DNA from 2 places in the Kitasatospora sp. NBC_00039 genome. Region 1 is predicted to be linked to the other one. Evidence: riboswitches for the same ligand, from Rfam matches in the RefSeq annotation. Region 1 holds a riboswitch; the other holds the start of a gene.

Region 1 (7,412 bases):
AGCCGGAGATGATCTCCGCGTACTCGCGGCAGGCCGTGAAGGTGCGGGCCAGCGCGTCCGGGTGCAGCCGGCCGGTCCGGTCCACGCCCTGGCCCAGCCGGTTGATGACCATCCGGCGGTCGAGGTCGGTGATCACCCCGGTCTGCGGGTCGAGGTCGGCGACCAGCAGGCGGATCGAGTTGGTGCCGCAGTCGATCGCCGCGACCCGGGTGGTGGTCATGCGCCGGCCTCCTCGGTGCCCTCGGCCGCGGCCTGCTTCTTGGCGGCGCGCTCGGCGGCCTTCTGCTGCTTGGCGGCGATCACCGCCGCGTGGTCCTGCTCCTTGGCCCGGTTGCGCGCGACCCGCTCGCCCGCAGCCTCGACCTCGGCGGCGGAGACGCACGGGCCCTTGGCCCACCAGTCCTCCAGCATGCCGATCGCCTCGTCGCCGAGCGGGTTGACGCCCTCACCGGCCGCCAGCGAGTGGCCGACCAGCACGTGCAGGCACTTCACCCGGTCCGGCATCCCGCCGGCACTCGGGAAGCCCTCCAGCACCTCGATGGCGTCACGGCGGGCGATGTAGTCCTCGTGGGCCTTCTGGTAGGCGGCGGCCAGCTCCGGATCCTCGGCGAGCCGGGCGGTCTGGTCCTTCATCACGCCGTCCGCCTCCAGGGTGCCGATCAGCGAGGCGGCCTTGGGGCAGGTCAGGTAGTAGAGGGTCGGGAACGGCGTGCCGTCCGCGAGCCGGGGGGCCGTCTCCACGACGTCCGGGTTGCCGCAGGGGCAGCGGTGCGCCACGCCGCGCAGACCGCGCGGGACCCGGCCGAGCTGGGCGGCGATGGCCGCGACGTCGGCGTCGGAGACGGAGGGGTGGTTCTCAGTGGTCATGAGGGGAGCTGACTCCAGCGGGGGGCAGGGGTGTCTGCGGAGGGAGGGGAGAGGGCGGGGCGAGGGCGGCGGTGTCGGCGGCGTCCACCGAGTCCCAGACGCTGGCGTACCAGGGCTTGGCGGCCTTCGCGGGAGCGGCGGCCGCACCGTCGGACGGGGCGGGTGAGGACACGGAGGACTTGGCGGCGCCCTGGCCGGCCGGGTCCACCGCGATGTACGGGGTCTCCCCCGGCATCGCGTAGTGCAGCCGCGAACGGGCCTGCGCCTTGACGTACTCCGGGTCCTGCCAGCGGGCCTTCTCCCGGCGCAGCTGCTCGACCTGCTGCCGGGCGTGCTCGGCCTTCGCCCGTTGAGCGGAGATCTCGGAGCGCTGGGAGATGAACTGCCGGGTCGGGTAGGCCAGGATCGCCACCAGCGAGCAGAGCACCAGGACGAGGACGGTCGCCCGGCTCGTGAAGCGAGGCCGGGCCGCCAAGCCCGGGATCCTCCAGCCTGCCATCTCCCGTATCCCCTCCTGGTCGCGCCGGTGCCCCGCCGTCCACCCTACGGGGTGAACGGCGGGGCACCGGTCAGGCTTGCACGGGCGGGCGCGGTCGGCCCTCGTGCCTACCGCGTCGATTACTCCGCGGAGCGGAAGCGCGGGAAGGCGCCGCGGCCGGCGTACTCGGCGGCGTCGTCGAGGATCTCCTCGATGCGCAGCAGCTGGTTGTACTTGGCGACGCGCTCGGAGCGGGCCGGGGCACCGGTCTTGATCTGGCCGCAGTTGGTGGCGACGGCCAGGTCGGCGATGGTGACGTCCTCGGTCTCGCCGGAACGGTGCGACATCATGCAGCGGTAGCCGTTGCGCTGGGCCAGCTCGACGGCGTCCAGGGTCTCGGTCAGCGAGCCGATCTGGTTCACCTTGACCAGCAGCGCGTTGGCGGTGCCGGTCTCGATGCCCTTGGCCAGGCGGGCCGGGTTGGTGACGAACAGGTCGTCGCCGACCAGCTGGACCTTGTCGCCCAGCTTGACGGTCATGGCCTTCCAGCCGTCCCAGTCAGACTCGTCCAGCGGGTCCTCGATGGAGACCAGCGGGTACGAGGCGACCAGCTCGGCGTAGTACTCGATGAGCTCGGCGGAGGTGAGCGCCTTGCCCTCGAACTGGTAGGCACCGTCCTCGTAGAACTCGGAGGCGGCGACGTCCAGCGCCAGCGCGATGTCGCGGCCGGGCACGTAGCCCGCCTTCTGGATGGCCTCGGTGATGAGGTCCAGGGCCTCGCGGTTGCTGTCCAGGTTCGGCGCGAAGCCGCCCTCGTCACCGAGGCCGGTGGAGAGGCCGCGCTCCTTCAGCACGCCCTTGAGGGTGTGGTAGACCTCGACGCCCCAGCGGACGGCCTCGGAGAAGGACTCCGCGCCGATCGGGGCGATCATGAACTCCTGGATGTCGACGTTGGAGTCCGCGTGCGAGCCGCCGTTGAGGATGTTCATCATCGGGACGGGCAGGACGTGCGCGTTCGGGCCGCCCAGGTAGCGGAACAGCGGCAGGTCGCTGGCCTCGGAGGCGGCGTGCGCGACGGCCAGCGAGACGCCCAGGATGGCGTTGGCGCCGAGCGAGGACTTGTCCGGGGTGGCGTCCAGGTCGAGCATGGCCTGGTCGATCAGGCGCTGCTCGGTGGCGTCGTAGCCGACCAGCTCCGGGCCGATCTGCTCGATGACGGCCAGGACGGCCTTCTCGACGCCCTTGCCGAAGTAGCGGTTCTTGTCACCGTCGCGCAGCTCCAGGGCCTCGAAGGCACCGGTGGAGGCACCGGACGGGACAGCGGCACGACCGGTGCTGCCGTCGTCGAGGCCGACCTCGACCTCGACCGTGGGGTTGCCACGCGAGTCGAGAATCTCACGGGCTACGACGACATCGATGGACGGCACGAGGCATCTCCTAGCGGAAGCAGGTTCGCCCGACGATGGGTGCTGTCGGGCGAACGATTGCGGAGTCGTTACGACCAGAGCCTAACCGCACGGGCTCTCGGGGCCACGCTGACCTCGGTCCCGTCTCAGCGTGTGGCCCTGCTACCCCCCGGTAGTTCACCTGGTTGCCCCACGGAAGGCGACCAGATGCGGACGAAGGGGGTCGAATCCGGCCCCCTTCGTCGAATCACCGTGAAGACGGGGCCGCTCAGCCGATGTTGAGCACCTGGCCGGGCAGGATCAGGTTCGGGTCGGAGCCGACGGTGCCGCGATTGCCGTCGTACAGCGACTCCCAGCCGCCGGAGACGCCCTGGGTGGCGGCGATGCCGGCCAGCGTGTCGCCGGACTGGACGGTGTAGCCGTGGCCGGCGTACTGCTGGGCGGCCGGGGCACTCGGCGCGACCGGGGCGCTCTGGGCGACCGGCGTGCTCTGGGCGGCACGGGTGTCCTGGCTCGCGGCCTGGCCGGCGTACTGCTGGTAGACGCTCGGGTGGCTGGTCCAGTACCAGCCGCCGTTGTTCTGATACCAGTACACCTGCGCGTCGGCGTCCCAGCCGGCCTGGCCGGAGAAGCCCGGGGCCTGGGTCTCCTGCTGCGCGTACGGCTGGGTCTGCTGGGCATGCGGCTGGATGGCGGGCTTCTGGGCCGGCTTCTGCGCGGGCTTCGACTGGGCCGGCTTCGGAGCGGCGGGTGCGGCATCCGTGGAGGTGTCGACCGAGGCCGGTGCACCGCCCTTGCTCAGGCCGGCCTTCTGCGAACAGACCGGCCAGGCACCCGGGCCCTGCGAGGCGAGCACCTTCTCGGCGACCGAGATCTGCTGGGCCCTGCTGGCCTGGTGGGCCTGCGGCGCGTACGAGGTGCCGCCGTACGCCTTCCACGTGCTGGAGGTGAACTGCAGACCGCCGTAGAAGCCGTTGCCCGTGTTGATGCTCCAGTTGCCGCCACTCTCGCACTGGGCCACGGAGTCCCAGGTCGAGGCGGGGGCAGCCGAGGCGCCGGTGGCGGTGAGGATCGGCATCGCGAGTCCGACGCCGGCCACACCTGCGACGGCGATGGCCTTCTCGGCCTGGGTACGACGACGGTGACGGCCAGTTCCAACGAACAGCATGAAGAGGTCCCTCTCCGCACGCCTGCGAGGTGAGCTGTCGGGTTCGGACCGGGAGGTGGCCCGGCCGCGTCGCACGGACTTTCAGCCCGCGCGAGCGGCTTCACCCCAAGCCGTGGAGGACGGCAACAAACCTGGTTCCCCCGCCCCTGCCCAGGGTCTGGTCGGTTTCCCGTGACACGGCGGGCAGGATTCGGCGTTCCGCGCACGAGGTCCGCAGCTGCGAACTCCACGGAGGGTAGACAGATCCTCTTACCAATCACAAGCTCATATCGCCGATATCACACAGAAATTACGGTGCGTGATCGATCGTCCACAAACGGGGGCGATATGTCCGGGTTGATGATGGTTCAACCTCCCTGTCGCGGCGTGTCGGAGACGTCCCGTCAGAGTGTCGGATCCTCAGACCGTGACACTCGCGGCCCTGACGGCAGGTCCGTGGAGGGTTTGTCAGCTTGCGGCGGGCTTCTTCTCCGGACTGAATTCGACCGGAAGTTCACGGAGGCCACGCATGATCAGACCGCCCCGCCAGCGCAGATTCTCCGGGCTTTCGGCCAGCCGCAGATCGGGCAACCGGGTGAGCAGGGTGGCCAGCGCCGCCCGGCCCTCCAGCCGGGCCAGCGGGGCCCCGATGCAGTAGTGGATGCCGTGCCCGAAGCCCAGGTGCGGGTTGTCCGTCCGGGCCAGGTCGAGGGTGTTCTCGTCGGCGAACCGCGCGGGGTCCCGGTCCGCCGCCGCGAGCACCACCAGCACCGGGTCGCCGACCGGGATCTCCACCCCGCCGATGGTCAGCGGGCTGGTCGCGAACCGCCAGGTGGCCAGCTCCACCGGCCCGTCGTAGCGCAGGAGTTCCTCGATCCCGGTCTCCAGCAGGGCGCTCTCGCCGCGGGCGACGGAGTCCTGCAACAGCGCCCGCTGCTCCGGGTTGCGCAGCAGCGCGTAGGTGCCGTTGCCGATCAGGTTGACGGTCGTCTCGAAGCCGGCGAAGAGGAGGATGAAGGCCATCGCCGCGGCCTCGTTCTCGGTGAGGTGCTCGCCGTGGTCGCTGGCCCTGATCAGACCGGAGATCAGGTCGTCGCCGAGGTCCGCCCGCTTGCGGTGGATCAGCTCCGCCAGGTACGCGCGAATCCGCTTGACCGCCCGCCCCACACCGCCGCGCTGGCCCCCTCCCTGGCCCGGCCTGGTGTGGCGCACCATCATGCCCGCCCAGTCCCGGAAGTCGTCCTGGTCCTCGGCCGGCACCCCGAGCAGGTCGCAGATCGCGTAGATGGGGAGGGGGAAGGCGAACTCGTGGATCAGGTCGGCGCTGCCGCGCTCCGCGAAACCGTCGATCAGCCGGTCGGTGAGCTGCTGCACCCGGGGCTCGAACTCGGCCACCCGGCGGGGCGTGAACGCCTTCGACACCAGGCGCCGCAGCCGGGTGTGGTCCGGCGGGTCGATGTTCAGCAGGTGGGTCATCAGGTCGGCCTGGCGTTCGCCCGGGATGCCGACCCTGCCGGTGCGGTGGGCCTGCTCGCTGTGGTGGACCGGGTTCTTGGAGAGCCGGCTGTCGGCGAGCGCCTGCCGGGCGTCCGCGTACCTGGTCACCAGCCAGGCCTCCACCCCGCTCGGCAGGGTGGTGCGGTGCACCGGCTCGTGCTCCCGCAGCCACGCGTACGCCGGGTACGGGTCGGCGGCGAAGTCCCAGGTGAAGAGCGGCGGGCGGGCGGAATCGGGCTGAACTGGCATGCGTCGACGGTATCCGGTGGGGATCGGCGCGGTTCCCTGCCGGGCCGGTCGGCCGGCGGGGCCGCAGGGAACGTGTCGGGCGTCGGCCGTCGGGCGCGGCGGGTCGGTTCCCGGCCCGCGCCGGGCGGGTTCTCGGGCGTGGCAGGCGTGAGCCTGGTCACCTGAGGGGTAATCCCTGTTGCGGAGGGTCAGGACAAGCCTACGATCCTCCGCAAAGCAACACGTGGGCGCCGGTGCGGAGCCGCCCACCAGGGAGGAGCGCACCATGCGGGTCACCGGGGCAGTCGTGGTCATCGCCGTACTCGACGGCGGGTCGGGTGCCGACCTCGCACGCCGCTTCACCGCCGCCGGCGCCGTCGGCGTGCTCGTCGCCGACCAGCGGGAGGGCCTCGCCGAGGACCTCGCCGCCGAGCTCGACCGGCCGGGCTGCCCGGTCGTCGGCGTCTGCGGCGACATCCGCCGGCCCAGCGACGTCGCCGCCCTGGTCGACACCGCCGAGAAGCACCTCGGACCGATCGACCTGTTCTGCGTCGCCGGTCCGGACGGCGAGCGGATCGTCTCCCTCGACGAGCTGCCCGACCACCTCGACCTGGAGCGCCTCGCCGAGCTGCTCGCCCTGGTCGGCGAGGCCATCGGCGAGGTCGTGGTCCCGCAGCAGCGCCGTCCGGTGGAGGACGTCGCGACGGTCTGACCCGACCGTCACGGGGCTCGGCCCGTGGTCGGTGCGGGGGCGGTCCCGAGCCGGTGCGGGGGCCGCCTCGCCCGGTGCGGGCCTCAGTCCTTCGGCTTGAGCCCCTCGGCGGCGCGGACGGCGTCCCGGTACTCGCGAGCGGCCGCCCGCAACGCGGCGTCCACGTCCACCCCCGCGTCGTGCGCCCGCTGCGCCACGGCGAGCACCAGCCTGCCCGCCGACTCCGCGGTGAGCTCCGCCGGCAGCTCGAACGGCGCGTCCGGCACGCCCGCCACCCCGGACCGTCGCACCCGCGACACCAGCTTCGCCGCGTACGCCAGCGACGGCAGCCCGGCCGGCACACCGTCCAGCACCGACTCGCGATCCGACTTCTCGGCCGCCTTCAGCGTCTCCCAGTTCGCCTCCACCTCGGCGGCGCCCCCGGCCTCGGTGTCCCCGAACACGTGCGGGTGGCGGTACATCAGCTTCTCGACGATGTCCCCCGCCACGTCGTCGATCGAGAACGCGTCGGTGGGGTGCTCCTCGGCGATCCGCGAGTGGAAGAAGACTTGGAGCAGGACGTCGCCCAGCTCCTCGCGGAGCGTCCCGCGGTCCCCCTCCTCGATCGCCTCGACCAGCTCGAAGGCCTCCTCGACCAGGTACTTCACCAGGCTTGCGTGGGTCTGCTCGGCGTCCCAGGGGCAGCCGCCGGGCGAGCGAAGGCGGTCCATCACCGAGACCAGGTCCAGCAGGCGCGCACCCGGCAGGTCGTACGAGCCCGGCAGCACCTCGATCTCGGGCACCTCACCCGCGTGCTCCACCGCGAGGCGCGCCAGCGCGTCGGTCAGCCCGGGGTCGCCGTCCGGGCTGCCCAGCCAGACCGTCGGGCCCGTCCCGGCCGGCTGCTCCGCCGGCAGCCCGGTCAGCAGGCGCGCCAGCGCCGGCGCCGAACCGGGCGGCACGACCTCCACCTCGACCCCGGCCTGCCGCACCGCCGCCAGCTGCGGATTCCCGGCGTCCCCCGCCAGCACCCGCCCCGCCGACCGCAGCGCCTCCCAGGCCGGCCACGCCAGCAGACCGGGGGCCACCCGGTGGGTG
Region 2 (7,412 bases), 390 kb from region 1:
GCGTCGGGCTGACCCAGCTCGGTTCGCTCGGCGAGCGGCTGCACCAGCTCGGTACGGCGCTGGCTCCCGCGCTGGGCGGCGGCGAGGGCGCGGTGCCGTTCTCGGCCGCGCTGGTCCTCTACTTCCTGGTGTCCGGGTTCCTGGCCGGGTGGCTGGTGACCCGGCTGACGCTGCCGCAGGTGCTCTCCGACGCGGACCAGGCGCTGGACCTCTTCCTGGCCGGACAGGACCGCGACCGCCGGGGCGACAAGGTGGGCGCGGACGACCTGCGGGTGCGGGCGATGCGGCACCTGGGTCTGCTCGGCGGCAGCGCCGACCGTGCCGAGGAGCCGGCCCGCCGGCTGCCGCCGGGCACCGCGGCCGGTCCGGCGACCGTGGTGGCCGAGGTCCGGTCGACGGCGCGCCGCTCGGCGCTCACTTCGGACCAGGTGCGCGAGCTGTTCGCGGACGGCTCCGAGGGGCGGCGGATCCAGGCGCTGGCGCTGATGCAGGGCGATCCGTCACTGGCCGACCTGCCCAGCGTGCTGGAGGCGATCGAGCACCCGCGCTCGGGCTTCGAGCAGTACAACGCGCTGCTGGCCGCCCGCGGCCTGCTCGCCCGGCTGCCGGCCACCGACGTGGGGCGGCTGCGCGAGGCGGTGTCCGGGCAGCTCGTGGCACCGGACGGCATCCCGTACGGCTCGGACCGGAGCTGGCTGGCGGAGAAGATACTGTCCCGGCTGGAGGCGACGACGGTCATCCCGCAGCAGGCCGGCCCGGCCGACGGGGCACAGCCGGCCGAACCGGCCGGCGCTCCGCAACCCGCCGAACCGCCGCAGTGACCGCACGGGCGTGGCCGGGCGGTTCCCGGCCGGCGCACGGAATGGTCAGCCACGCCCCATGACGCCGGCCCGGCGGCGGTGGTCGGCGGCCCGGAGGACGAGCACGCGCCCCGGGCGGCCCGCGCCGCCGGCCGGGAGACGGCGGACCTCGCTGGCGATCCGGCGCTCGCCCAGGGCGTGCCGCAGCCCGTCGAGGTGGGGGCAGCGGCGGCCGGCGCCGTCGCACAGGGGGTGGACCCGGACCTCGCCGTCGGGGGCGGTCACCCGGACCAGCTCGGTCAGCGCGGCCACCTGCCGCTCGGGGCCGAACAGCTCGGGGTAGGCGAAGATCAGGTACCCGCTGAGGGTGAGCGCGAAGGTACCGTCGGCGAACGGCAGCCGGGGCAGCGCGGCGGCCACGTACTGCTGCGGGTGGGCGGCGGTGTCGGCGGTGAACAGCCGGCGGGCCCGGTCCCAGCTGCGCAGGTAGCGGTCGTACGGGTGGAAGTACGGCGCGGGGTAGAGGTCGGGGCGGGCGTCCAGCGCGGCGGCCATCGACGCCCGGGCGGCCATCGCGCGGGCCTCGATCTCGGGGACGGGCCGGGCGTACGCCGGGTCGGTGGCGATCACGTGGCAGCCGAGTTCGCGCGCCTCGGCGGCCATGCCCGCCGCGCCGCCGGGGCAGTCGAGCAGCGGCCCGGGGAGGGCGGCGAGCTGGGCACGGGTCAGTCCGAAGAGGCCGCAGTACTCGTCCAGCGGGCGTGAGGTGACGAGGACTCCGGCCGCCGGGCCGGGGTTGCCAGAGGTGGTGCGGGCGGTCACCCGGCCATGCGAACACGGGCCGGCCCCGCCCGCATCCGGAGCGTCCGGGCGCGGGCGGGGCCGGTACGGGGCAGCGGGCCGAGGAGCCGGGGCTCAGCGGCCGAGCAGACCGCGGACGGCGAGGCGGTTGACGTTGGTCAGGCCGCGCACCAGCTGCGGGGTGAGGAAGACGAAGAACAGCCCGATCAGCGAGACCCCGGCGATCTGCAGCGGCGACTGGACGTAGTAGACGTGCTCGACCCCGTGGCTGTCCCAGAAGTCGAAGAGCCGGTAGCCGGGCCACTCGGTGTAGGTCGGGAAGACCCAGTGGTAGACCGGGTAGAGCGCGAGCGTCCAGCCGATCAGCAGGAAGATCAGCGACACCGCGAAGCTCAGCACGGCCCACGGGAGCATCACCACCTGGTACAGCACGGCCTTCCAGCCGGCCGCGTCCGCCAGCCGCGCGGTGATCGAGCCCCACGCCCCGGGGCGAACGGCCCGGACCGGCGCCGGTCCGGGCACGTCGAGCGCCAGCATCGAGCGGGTCCGGGCCCGCTCCAGCCGGCCGAAGCCGCGCGCGCCGCCGGTCAGCCCGGCCAGGACCGGGATGCCGAGGACGGTGAGGAAGGTGCCGAGGCCGAAGCAGAACAGGCTGACGCCGAAGGTGAACCCGACGAGGGCGACGGGCAGGCCGCTGAGGGCGAAGCCCAGCTCCCGGTAGAAGTAGGAGGAGAACGGCGCCCGCCAGGCGTACGGCGGCTCCTGGGTACGGCGGACGCCCTCGTGCCAGTCGTACTCGCTGCGCTGCATGCTCTCGCTGGTGCTCATGGCCTGGGCCTCGGTCCTCGGGTCTGCGGCGGTGCCGGTCGGGCTGATGGCTCAACCCTGTCAAAGTGCGGGCCGGGCGGACATCCGGCTCCCCGCCGAAGCGGGGTGGGGTTAACCCCCCTTCGCTCTCGTGCTCAGCGCTGCGGGCGCGGTGGCCACTCGTCGGCGAGCAGGGAGTACTGGAAGGAGTCGTGCCAGGCGCCGCGCAGGTACACGTGGTGGCGCAGCCGGCCCTCCGGCCGGAAGCCGGCCCGGGTGAGCACCCGGATGGAGGCGGCATTGGCCACGTCCACCCGGGCGACCAGCCGGTGCAGGCCGGGTCGGCCCGAACGCGAACTCGCAGAGCAGCCGGGTGATCTCGCCCGCGTAGCCGTTGCCCCAGGCGTCCGGGCGCAGCGCGTAGCCGAGGTGGGCGGAGCGGTGGCTGATCCTGAGGTCCTCGTGCGCGATGACGTCGTGCGCGCGAACCAGCGTGCGCGCGGCCTTGTGCGCGTGGTCGAGCCGCTGACGGCGCACCTTGCGGTGCAGGGCGACCACCCGTTGGACGACCTTCCGACGCCGACTGCTACGGCGCTTGCACCGGGACAGAGCCTGCTGGGCGGCTTCCAGCTTCCCGGCGGCGGCACGACCGTGACGCGGATTGGGCACGAAGCCGGAATTCGAGTCGGCGAGGAAATGGGCTGCACCCAGGTCGATACCGACCACGCTGTCCGTCGGGGGGCAGCGGCTCTGGCCGGTCCTGTTCGGCGGTCAGCAGCACCATCCCAGCCCACCCCCCTCGGTCAATACAGCCACCGCGCCACACGGCACTGACATTCCGTAGTGCCACTGCCACGCTGCGCACGCGTGGGCGGCGGATGGTCAGCCCCCCGGCGTCAAAGGTCAGAATTCCCTGCGAAAATCAGGAGGTGGAAGAAGAAGACCTGCGGCTCGCCCCGCGCACCAAGGCCGCCGACCTGCTCGCCTGGGCGGAGGCCGAGGGCCGCGCGCCGGTGGCCGAACCCCCGCTGCGGGCGGTGCTGGCGCTGCTGGAGCTGGGCGAGAGCAGGATGCACGACGGCTGGCCGGAGCTGACCTCGGGCGCCGTGGAACAGCTGCTGTACGAGCGGCTCCACCTGTACGTCCAGCCCGCGCCGGAGCAGGACCCTCTGGCGTACGGCGAGGCGGTGAGGCTGCTGATCGATCACCAGCGGGCGACGAAGCGGCTCAACGCCAAGCGGCAGGAGCGGCTGCACGCGGAGGCCGAGTGGCAGGGCGAGGTGGCGGCCGGGCTGCTGCGCCGGGCCGACCTGGTGACCTGGCCCCGGCTGTACACGGTGCTGCTGTGCGCGCACGACGTGGACGTCGCCGACGAGGCGGCGGTGCGGGAGTGGCTGGCGGCGTTCCGGGAGCTGGCGGAGGAGGACCGGCGGGCCGCGTTCGAGGCGCTGGCGGCGGCCGGGTGGCTGGACGAGCTGGACGAGGACGGCTGGGGCGCGGCCCGGGTGCTCTCGGTCGGGATGGCCACGGACGGTGCCCGGCTGCTGCTGGAGCAGGGCCTGATGCGGCGCAGCTACCGCAATCTGGCGGAGCTGACGGCGCTGGGGCGCCCGATGCCGGACGAGCTGGCCGGGGACTTCGGGGCGTTCGAGGAGGCGGCGGCCGAGGCGGCGCTGGACCTGATCGGCGAGTGGACGGTGCCGGGGCTTCCGCGGCTGCTGGTGGCGGAGTTCCCGGACCTCGCGCCGGAGCCGGGCCAGGAGGAGATCGACGCCTACCTGGCGCAGCTGCCGGCGGAGTGAGACGCGAAAGGGCGCCCCGGACCGGGGGCGCCCTTTCCTCGCGGTGCGTCAGGTGGTGCGGTGTCCCAGGCGGTGCGGTGTCCCAGGCGGTGCGATGCCTCAGGCGGTGTGGCGCCTCAGGGGACGCGGTGCCTCAGGGGGTGATGCCGCGCTGCTCGAACCAGGTCTCCGGGTCGACCGGGGCGCCGCCGCCGGGGCGCACCTCCAGGTGCAGGTGCGGGCCGGTGACGTTTCCGGTGGCGCCGACCTTGCCGAGCTGCTGGCCGGGGACGACCTTGCCGGAGCCCTTGATGATCGAGGAGAGGTGGCAGTACCAGATCTCGGTGCCGTCGGGCAGCGTCTCGACGATCCGGTATCCGTAGGAGCCGGCCCAGCCGGCCGAGGTGACGGTGCCCTGGCCGACCGCGTAGACGGGGGTGCCGGTGTCCGCGGCGAAGTCCAGGCCGGTGTGCAGGTGGGCCCAGTACGAGGCGCTCTGGCCGTAGTGGGCGGAGAGGTTGTAGTCGCGCACCGGCAGGTTGATGGCGGCGAGCTTGGCCTTCTCGGCCTCCTCGGCGGCCCGCTTGGCCTCCTGCTGCTGCGCGGCACGCTTGGCCTCGGCCTCCTTGGCGGCCTCGAGCCGGGCGGTCTCATCGGCGGCGGTGCGCTGGCTGTCGGCCTGCTGCTGGATCCGGGCGGCGAGCGCGAGGCCGGGGTCGGCGGCGAGGGCGACCGGGGTCTCGTCGGGGGCCTCGACGGCGGGCGCGGCGGCCGGGGTCGCGGAGGCGAAGCCGGTGGCGCCCAGGGTGGCGGCGACGGCGGTGACGCCGAGCAGTGGCGCGGTCCCACGGGTCTGACGCGGCATCCGGTGCCGGTTGGCCTCGGCGGCCTGCGGGGCGGCCTCGTCGGAGGGCCCGCCGTACTCGCCGGGGTGGGCGGGCGGCCACGGGTGGTCGAGCAGCTGGGTGCCGGCGGGGGAGCCGGGCAGGTGTGCCGGAGAGTGCGTCGACGCCACGGAGGCGCGCTCCTTTCCTTCCTTCGCGCCTACCGGGTTAGCTGACGGGTTCGGAGCAGGAAGGTCTCCTACGGCTGGGCCTGGGCCCGGCCGATTCACCCCAAGGAACGTGGTTCCCCGGCTCCCTGACCTGCCCGGAGGCCGGTCGGTGGGATTAGGCGACGGCGCACGGTGCCGTCTGGGTACGGCGTTGCGGACCGCGCTGCGTTATCAAACGTTAATCCTAGGAGCCCCTGATTCCAAGCCATCCGTCCGGGGCAGCAGGACATGGTCCGGAACACTACGTGATCTGATGGGCGTTTTGGGGGGTTTGACGACAACTGACACTACCGAACGTGATTGGACGTCAACGAACGACCCCCCACCTGAGTACTTCTACTCATGTGCGGCCCGGTCGGACGCGGCCATCCTGGCGCCATGAACGCACCGATGCAGTCCCGCACCACGGCCGCGTACTACATCCAGGCCGTGCTCTCCTTCGCGCTCTCCGGCACCACCCTCGCGGTCGGGATCGCCTACCTCCCGGTGGGCGGCTGGACCCGGGCCTTCCTCGGGATCGGCCTGCTCTACACCGTCACCTCCTCGTTCACCCTGGCCAAGGTGATCCGCGACAAGCAGGAGACCAACGAGATCGTCACCCGGGTGGACCAGGCCCGGCTGGAGAAGCTGCTGGCCGAGCACGACCCGTTCAAGGTGGAGGGGGTCTGACGCCCTGCGGCCATCCGCCCTTCGGACAAGGCCGCCGGCGACCACTTGACGGCTAAGGCTATTAGCCTTAGCTTTATGGCTATCGGCACACCCGCCGATGACCGTCCCGGCGGACCGAGGAGGCCCCATGTCCGGCACCACCGCCCCCACCACCCAGTACCTCGACGTCCCCGGCGGCCGGCTCGCCTACGACGACACCGAGCAGGGCGACGGCGCCCCCGTCGTCCTGCTCCCCGGGATGCTCGACAGCCGGGCCGCCTACCGCCACCTGCGCCCGCTGCTGGTCGCCGCCGGCCACCGGGTGATCACGATGGACCTGCGCGGCTTCGGCGAGTCCTCGATCGCCTGGGACGACTACTCGCCGGCCGCGATCGCCACCGACGTCCTCGCCCTGCTCGACCACCTCGGCATCGAGCGCGCCGTCCTCGCCGGCAACTCGTACACCGGCGCCACCGTGGTCAAGGCCGCCGGGGACGCACCCGAGCGGGTCGCCGGGATCGTCCTGCTGGACGCCTTCGTCGAGAACCTGCCGCCGAACGCCCTGCAGCGCGCGACATTCGCCGTGATGGGCACGCTGCTGGTGCACTCCCCCGCGGTGTGGGGCCTCTACCACCGGAAGATGGCCTACCCCACCGCCAAGCCGGCCGACTTCGACGCGTACGTCGACGGGCTGGTCGCCGCGATGCGGACGCCCGGCCGCAAGACCGCCACCCGCGGGCAGCTCCACGGGGACTCCGCGCCCGTCGGCTGGACCGCCGCCGTGAAGTGCCCGGCGCTGGTCGTCATGGGCGGCAAGGACCCCGACTTCCCCGAGCCGGAGCTGGTCGCCGACCGGCAGGCCGCCGCCCTGCGCGCCCGCAAGGTGATGATCGAGGACGCCGGCCACTACCCGATGGCCGACCACCCGCAGGCCACCGCCGACGCGCTGCTGCCGTTCCTCGCCGAGCTGGCCGCCTGAGCCGCACCTGCCTGAGCTGTACCGGCCCGAGCCGCACCTGCCTGAGCTGTACCGGCCCGAGCCGCACCTGCCTGAGCCGCACCTGCCTGAGCCGCAGCCGACGTCCAGCAGCCGCAGCCCGGGCCGGACCTCCCGACGCCCGGAACCCGAACCACGGAGAACCGCCCCCATGCCCCGAGTAGGACTCACCCCCGAGCAGGTCGTCGGCCACGCCCTCGCCCTCATCGACGAGCAGGGCCCGGAGGCCCTCACCCTCGCCGCCGTCGCCGTGCGGGCCGGCGTGGCCACGCCCTCGCTGTACAAGCACGTCAGCGGCGGCCTGGCCGAACTGCGGCGGCTGATCGCCGTCCGGGTCACCGAGGAGTTGGCCGACCGGCTCGCCGAGGCCGCCCTCGGCCGCGGCGGGGACGACGCCGTCGCCGCCGTCCTGCGCGCCTACCACGCGTACGCCACCGAGCACCCGCACCGCTACAACGCGCTCCCGCAGGCCCCGCAGCCGGACGACGACCTCACCCGGGCGGCCACGCGACTGGTCGGCGTGA

Evidence for each region. Region 1 has a riboswitch for cyclic di-AMP ahead of OG286_RS16460 (transglycosylase family protein). Riboswitches for the same ligand answer to the same signal wherever they lie in the genome.
Region 2: another riboswitch for cyclic di-AMP. It lies ahead of OG286_RS18255 (M23 family metallopeptidase); the one in region 1 lies ahead of OG286_RS16460 (transglycosylase family protein).

Annotation. Positions count from the first base shown of each region.
Region 1 covers NZ_CP108289.1:3,739,680-3,747,091, forward strand. Annotated here, with positions in the region: gene OG286_RS16440 (exopolyphosphatase) at 1-220, opposite strand, end outside; gene OG286_RS16445 (DUF501 domain-containing protein) at 217-867, opposite strand; gene OG286_RS16450 (septum formation initiator family protein) at 857-1,342, opposite strand; gene eno (phosphopyruvate hydratase) at 1,486-2,772, opposite strand; gene OG286_RS16460 (transglycosylase family protein) at 3,020-3,919, opposite strand; cyclic di-AMP (ydaO/yuaA leader) riboswitch at 3,925-4,092, opposite strand; gene OG286_RS16465 (cytochrome P450) at 4,367-5,644, opposite strand; gene OG286_RS16470 (SDR family NAD(P)-dependent oxidoreductase) at 5,910-6,335, shown strand; gene OG286_RS16475 (MazG family protein) at 6,419-7,412, opposite strand, start outside.
Region 2 covers NZ_CP108289.1:4,131,822-4,139,233, forward strand. Annotated here, with positions in the region: gene OG286_RS18225 (hypothetical protein) at 1-821, shown strand, start outside; gene OG286_RS18230 (class I SAM-dependent methyltransferase) at 867-1,622, opposite strand; gene OG286_RS18235 (sensor domain-containing protein) at 1,716-2,429, opposite strand; gene OG286_RS18240 (GNAT family N-acetyltransferase) at 2,564-2,722, opposite strand; partial or broken gene OG286_RS18245 (transposase) at 2,799-3,134, opposite strand; gene OG286_RS18250 (hypothetical protein) at 3,338-4,210, shown strand; gene OG286_RS18255 (M23 family metallopeptidase) at 4,344-5,204, opposite strand; cyclic di-AMP (ydaO/yuaA leader) riboswitch at 5,217-5,375, opposite strand; gene OG286_RS18260 (YiaA/YiaB family inner membrane protein) at 5,622-5,912, shown strand; gene OG286_RS18265 (alpha/beta fold hydrolase) at 6,040-6,870, shown strand; gene OG286_RS18270 (TetR/AcrR family transcriptional regulator) at 7,040-7,412, shown strand, end outside.